DNA from 2 places in the Flavonifractor sp. HCP28S3_F3 genome. Region 1 is predicted to be linked to the other one. Evidence: riboswitches for the same ligand, from Rfam matches in the RefSeq annotation. Region 1 holds a riboswitch; the other holds the start of a gene.
The links. Region 1 has a riboswitch for glycine ahead of gcvT (glycine cleavage system aminomethyltransferase GcvT). Riboswitches for the same ligand answer to the same signal wherever they lie in the genome.
Positions count from the first base shown of each region.

Region 2: another riboswitch for glycine. It lies ahead of ACTNB1_RS00425 (alanine/glycine:cation symporter family protein); the one in region 1 lies ahead of gcvT (glycine cleavage system aminomethyltransferase GcvT).

Region 1 covers NZ_JBQHUF010000004.1:98,043-101,445, reverse strand. Annotated here, with positions in the region: gene gcvH (glycine cleavage system protein GcvH) at 1-339, opposite strand, end outside; gene gcvT (glycine cleavage system aminomethyltransferase GcvT) at 373-1,449, opposite strand; glycine riboswitch at 1,570-1,654, opposite strand; gene dpsA (dipicolinate synthase subunit DpsA) at 1,793-2,659, shown strand; gene ACTNB1_RS05695 (dipicolinate synthase subunit B) at 2,662-3,240, shown strand; gene ACTNB1_RS05690 (hypothetical protein) at 3,302-3,403, opposite strand, start outside.
Region 2 covers NZ_JBQHUF010000001.1:76,651-80,053, forward strand. Annotated here, with positions in the region: gene ACTNB1_RS00425 (alanine/glycine:cation symporter family protein) at 1-1,413, opposite strand, end outside; glycine riboswitch at 1,526-1,608, opposite strand; gene ACTNB1_RS00430 (sulfite exporter TauE/SafE family protein) at 1,879-2,655, shown strand; gene ACTNB1_RS00435 (aryl-sulfate sulfotransferase) at 2,683-3,403, shown strand, end outside.

The sequences.
Region 1 (3,403 bases):
GTCCAGCAGCTCCTCCTCGCCGGTGATCTGCTCCACCTTAATGAGCCAGGCACCGTAGGGGTCCTCGTTCACCAGGGCGGGATTGTCCACCAGCTCCTCGTTGACCTCCATCACCACGCCGGATACCGGAGAGATCACGTCGGACACCGCCTTCACGGACTCCACGTCACCAAAGGCCTCCCCGGCGTTCACCTCGTCCCCGGGCTGGGGCAGGTTGACGAACACGATGTCGCCCAGAGCGTCCTGGGCAAAGTCGGTGAGGCCGACGGTGGCCACGCCGTCCTCGGTCAGCAGCCACTCGTGAGATCTGGTATACTGCAGTTCATTGGGGATGTTCATAACGATTACCTCCTGTATTGTAATGAAAGAAGTTTACCCTCTCTTATAGAACGGGGTTTTGATGACCTCTGCCTCGATCCTCCGGCCCCGGACGTCCACCTGCACCACGGTGCCCGGCTCCTTGTAAGCCACGTCCACCCTGGCCATGGCTACCGCCTGGCCCAGCCAGGGGCAGTGGGTGCCCGAGGTGACTACGCCGATCTGCTTCTCTCCGTCGTACACCGGGCACTCCTCCCGGGCGATGCCCCGGCCGGTGATCTTCAGCCCCACCCGGCGGCGGGACACGGGACGGGCGTTCTCCAGGGCGGCCTTGCCGATGAAGTCGGGCTTATCCAGCTTGACGAAAATACCCAGCACCGCCTCGTAGGGGTTGATGGTGGGGGAGAGCTCGTGGCCGTAGAGGGGCATGGCGGCCTCCAGCCGCAGGGTGTCCCGGGCGCCCAGACCGCAGGGGACCAGGCCGAAGGGCTGACCCGCCTCCAGCAGGGCGTCCCACAGGGCGGGGGCGTCCACCGGGGCGCAGTACAGCTCGAAGCCGTCCTCTCCGGTGTAGCCCGTCCGGGAGACCATGCAGGGGAAGCCCTTTACGGTGCCCTTCAGCACGGCGGAGTAGTTTTTTTCCGGGATATCGGATGTCAGGGTGCGGAGGATCTCCTCCGCCCTGGGACCCTGGAGGGCCAGCTGGGCCACCCTGTCCGACCAATCCTCCATGGTGCAGTCCCCGGTGAGATGTTCGGAAATCCAGGCGGCGTCCTTGTCCTTGTTGGCGGCGTTGACCACAATGAAGTACACCGTGTCGCTCACCTTGTACACGATCAGGTCGTCCACCACGCCGCCATCGTCATAGCACATGGGGGAGTAGCGGGCCTGACCCTCGTACATGCCGGAAAAGTCGTTGGTCATCAGATGGTTCACGTTAGCCAGGGCGTCGGTTCCCCGGAGCACCAGCTCTCCCATGTGGGACACGTCGAACAGGCCGCAGGCGGAGCGCACCGCCTTGTGCTCGGCGATGACGCCGGAGTACTGCACCGGCAGCAGCCACCCGGCGAAGGGGACGATCTTGCCTCCCGCCGCCACATGGCGGTCGTAAAGCGGGGTCTTCTGTTCCATCTCCATTACCTCCTTTTTGAACAGCAAAAAAGCGCATGGCAATTACGCCATGCGCCTCTGTCCTGGTACCTGAGAGTTTTGCCCCCGTCGGCGCGGGCCGCAGCCCGCTTTCCAGAGTCTCGTCAGGGACCGGTCCTTCTGCCTGAGAGATCACTGCGCTGCCCCTTCGGCGGCGGCCTGTGCCGCGCTCTCCCGGTCCCGTCATCCGACCATATGAACTTATGGGTTTATTTCCAACCTCAGTATATGGTACGTTTTCCGAAAAGTCAACCGTCACTTTCTCGTTTCACCCTTTCCCCGGACTTACATAAGATGGGATGCGGCAGGAAAGGAGGCGGATACCGTGCGGCATGAATTGGATATCTGGATCATCGGCGGGGACCGGCGGCAGGCGCGGCTGGCGGGCCTGCTGGCGGAGGACGGACACACCGTACATACCCTGGGCCTGGGTCCGGCGGTTGAGGGCGTGAAGGAGGAGCGGGAGCTTTCCGGGGCGGCGCTGGCCGACTGCGTGGTGCTCCCTCTGCCGGTGGCGGCTTCGAGCGGAAAGCTGAACGCCCCTCTGGCGGAACAGGAGATCCCCCTGGAGGGGGTCTTTGCCGCCCTGCGGCCGGGCCAGGTGATCTGCGCCGGCCGGGTGGACCCGGGCACCCAGGCCATGGCCCGGGACCGGGGACTGGTCCTCCACGACTATTTTGCCCGGGAGGAGCTGGCGGTGGCCAACGCGGTGCCCACCGCCGAAGGGGCCATCCAGATCGCCCTGGAGGAGATGCCCGTCACCCTCCACGGCAGCCGGGCTCTGGTCATCGGCTACGGACGGCTGGGCAGAGCCCTGGCGCCCCGGCTGGCGGGGCTGGGGGCCAAGGTCAGTGTGGCCGCCCGGAAGTACGCCGACCTGACCTGGGCGGAGGGCTTCGGGTTCGGCACCGAGCACACCGGGGAGCTGAAGGGCTGGCTGTGCGGGTACGACCTGGTGGTCAACACCGTGCCTGTGCAGGTGCTGGGAGAAGAGGAGCTGAAGGAGCTCAAGCCGGAGTGCGTGGTCATCGACCTGGCCTCCCTTCCCGGCGGTGTGGATTTTGCCGCCGCCAAAGCTCTGGGGGTGAAGGCCATCCAGGCCCTGTCTCTCCCCGGCAAGGTGGCTCCGGCCACGGCGGCGGCCTACCTGCGCAATACCATTTGTCATATTTTGAATGAGTTGGGAGTGTAGCTATGGAACCCATTCGGGTGGGATTCGCCTTCTGCGGGTCCTTTTGTACGTATCATCAGGCTATGACGGCCCTGGAAAAGGTCCACGCCCGCTATGGGGACGTGACCCCCATTGTTTCCGAGACCAGTGCCGCCACCGACAGCCGGTTCGGACCGGCCCATGAGTACATGCGGGAGATGGAGCGCATCTGCGACAAGCGGGTCATTGACTCCATCCCCAAGGCCGAGCCCATCGGCCCCAAGCACCTGCTGGATGTGCTGGTCATCTGTCCCTGCACCGGCAATACCCTGGCTAAGCTGGCAAACGGCATCACCGACACCACGGTGACCATGGCGGCCAAGGCCCACCTGCGCAACGGCGCTCCGGTGGTGATCTGCATGGCCACCAATGACGGCCTGGCGGCCTCCGCCAAAAACATCGGTACCCTGCTGGACAAGAAGCACGTCTACTTCGTCCCCTTCGGCCAGGACGACCCGGCGGAGAAGCCCACCTCCCTGGTGGCCGACTTCTCCCAGGTGTGCGACACCATCGACGCCGCCCTCCGTGGGGAGCAGCTCCAGCCTCTGCTGCTGCGGAGATAAAAGAGACGGGCAGACAGGTACTGTGCAGTACCTGCCTGCCCGTTTTTGATTCATATCCCGCTCAATCATGGAACGTGGAGGAACTGATGGTGCCATCCCCAAGTTCATGGGGCTCCCCATACTGTTGGATATAGGCCAGCAGTTCCTCCGCGGTCTGTGGCGG
Region 2 (3,403 bases), on a different contig from region 1:
TTTGATCGATTGCCGTGTCCCTCTGCCGTGGGCGATACTGGTTACCGTGCTCGTCAGGGCGAAAAGGGCGATAGCGTTGGGGATGACCATCAGGTTGTTGAACATGTCGGTCAGCTCCCACACCAGATCGTTGGACATAAGGGTGCCCAGGAAAATGAAAAGCAGAGCGATGACAGCGTATACAGGGGCTGCCTTCTTGCCGAAAAGGTAGACCACGTTGATCTTGCCGAACATGTTCCAGCCCAGCACGGTGGAAAAGGCGAAGAAGAACAGGCAGACCGCCACGAACATGGCACCGCCTTCCGTGCCGAACACGGTACCGAAGGCCGTCTGAGCCAGATTGGTTTTGCTGATTCCCTCCGGGATAACGCCAGTGTGGAGAATGCCGTCGCTGGTGTACAGGGTGGAGATGACCACAAGGGCGTTGAGGGTCAGTACCACGAAGGTGTCGATGAATACGCCTACCATAGCCACCACGCCCTGCTCATGAGGATCCTTCACGTTGGCCTGGGCGTGGGCGTGGGGGGTGGAACCCATGCCGGCCTCGTTGGAGAACAGGCCCCGCTTGGCGCCCTGGCTGATGGCTGTTTTGATGGCGTAGCCGAACCCACCGCCGATAATGGCCTGGGGCTGGAAGGCATAGCGGAAGATCATGGCGAAGGTTTCAGGAATATAGCGGAAGCGGACTACCAGTACCACCAGACCGCCAGCCAGGAAGATCACCGCCATGATGGGCACCAGCTTTTCGGTCACAGCTGCCAGCCGATTGATGCCGCCCAGGAAGATCACCGCGCAGATGATGACCAGCACGATGCCCACTGCCCAAGAGGGCACGCCGAAAGCGGTCTGGAAGGTGGAGCCGATAGAGTTGGACTGGACCATGCAGCCCATGAATCCCAGGGCCAGGATGATAGCCACGGCAAAGAAGCCGGCCAGGAACTTACCGAAAGTGCCCTTGAAGGCGGTGGTGATGTAGTAGACCGGGCCGCCATGGATATTGCCCTTCTCGTCCACCACGCGGGTCTTGACGGCCAACGTGGCTTCAGCATAGATGGTGGCCATGCCGAAGAAGGCGATGACCCACATCCAGAAGATGGCGCCGGGACCGCCAGTAAGAATGGCACCGGAGGCGCCCACGATATTGCCGGTACCCACCTGGGCGGCGATGGCTGTAGCCAGAGCCTGGAAGGAGCTCATGCCCCGTTCCTGACGGCCGCCGTGCAGGGACAGATTGCCAAAGACCTTCCGCATGCCCTCACCAAAGCAGCGAATCTGAATGAACCGGGTGCGGATGGAATACCACAGCCCTACTCCGATCAGCAGAAAGACCAGAATGTAGCTGGACAGTGTGATGTTGATGTCGCAGACGATGGGATAGAGCCAGGCTTCTAACGATTGCAGTGCTTCCGACATAGTGATTCCTCGCTTTTGTTTTCTCAAGAAAACAGGCCGTGGGTCTGCCCACGGCCTGAAAAACAAACAAAATCCCCGGTCGGGCCAAACGGCACCGCCGGTATCGTTTATCCTCTGTCCTTTTGCCTGAGAGATTGGCGGCCTTTCTTCCACCGCTTTGCCCCTTCGGCACCCAGTTCGTGAGCTTCTCCAGAGTGACATTCACGCGCAGTCTTTGTTCCGGAGCGGAACGCCTGAGAGTGTTATTCCTTCGGCAAGCCAATGCTTTTTCCTGGGCGCTTCAACTGTCCTGTTTACTTGTGAAGGACATTATAGCGCCACAGGTGGACATTGTCAAGTGTATGGTTTCTGTCGGAAAAATAATATGTCAAAAATTTGCGGTTGTCCCACAAGGAAACTGTTGAGAAAAAAGCCGGTATCTGCTAGCATAGGACAGAGAACCCATAACTAAGGAGTAAGTCTGAGTTGAATGAGCTTTGGTTTCAGATCTTGATCTGCTTTCTGGCCGGCGCTGGCGCGGGACTGGGTACTGGTTTTGCGGGAATGAGTGCGGCCACGGTGATCAGCCCTATGCTGGTCACCTTTCTGGGCGTGCCGGCCTATGACGCCATTGCCATTGCACTGGCCAGTGACGTGTTGGCCAGCGCGGTCAGTGCCTATACTTATGCGAAAAACGGCGCCATCGACATCAAAAACGGGCTGGTGATGATGTGCGGGGTGCTGGGCATGACCATGGTGGGCAGCTGGCTGTCCACTATGGTGCCCAACAGCACGCTGGGCGGATTTTCCGTATTCATGACGCTGGTGCTTGGTCTGCGCTTCCTGTTTTTTCCCGTCACGTCGCCAAACCGCACCCTTCAGGGCGGCAGCCGCGCTGTGCAGATCATCAAGGGGGCTGTGGGCGGCGCCTGTATCGGACTGGTCTGCGGCTTTTTCGGAGCAGGCGGCGGCATGATGATGCTGATGGTATTGACGGCGGTACTGGGCTACGAGCTGAAAACCGCTGTGGGGACCAGCGTCTTTGTGATGACCTTTTCTGCGCTGACAGGGTCTTTGAGTCACTTTGCCATGGGCAGTGTGCCCCGTCCGCTCCTACTGGTGATGTGTGTGATCTTCACGCTTATCTGGGCGCAGATCGCAGCTAAAATCGCCACCCGTGCAGATGCGTTGCTGCTTAATCGCCTGACTGGCGTGATCCTTACCGCATTGGGTGTTGTGCTGATAGCCATTTCACTTTTATAATAAAAATTTTAAAATGAGGCGAAAAATATGGCATCAAAGAACGCGACGTCAAAAAAGAGCTGGAAGAAAACAGGCCTGATCCTGCTGGTCATCGTGATCGCTCTGGTGATCCTGATCCCGGTAACGATTCTGCTGGTCTCAAAATATTTTACGGAGCAGGAGCACACCGTGCGTACCGACTGGACCTTTGAGACCGGCGATGTCATTGCTGAGATGGACGAGTGGCAGGTGGACTTCGCGGAGGCAGAACTGGGAGATGGCCTGCGGGCTATCCAACTGGTGCCTCAGGATATCGAGGAAGAAGGATTCAGCTATTATGATTTGGGCGTGCAGGAGCGGCTGGAAGGCGCCCTGGAGGAGCTGAAGCACACAGGGGATATGGCGTGGACGGCCACCACACCTCTGGCTGTGCTCAATCCATATGGCACCGGGAGCAATGGGCTGTATCTGTATTTTGAAACCGATCGGGCTACCGCCGTCAGCTACACGGTGCACGTGGACAGCGAGGATATCCCCGACTTTACCGCTGACGCCGCCGACAGTTCAGGCCAGGAGTATTCCCGGACCCATGAGTTCCAGGTGATCGGTCTGGTGCCTGGGGAGACCAACTACGTTACCCTGACTATGACCGGCAGCTGGGGCAATACCAGACAGGTGGTGCGCTTCCAGGTGGACATGCCGGAGACCAGTTCGGGCTATGCCACCCGGCTGGAGGTGACCGACGGCTCCTCGGAGGCGGAGCAGGCGG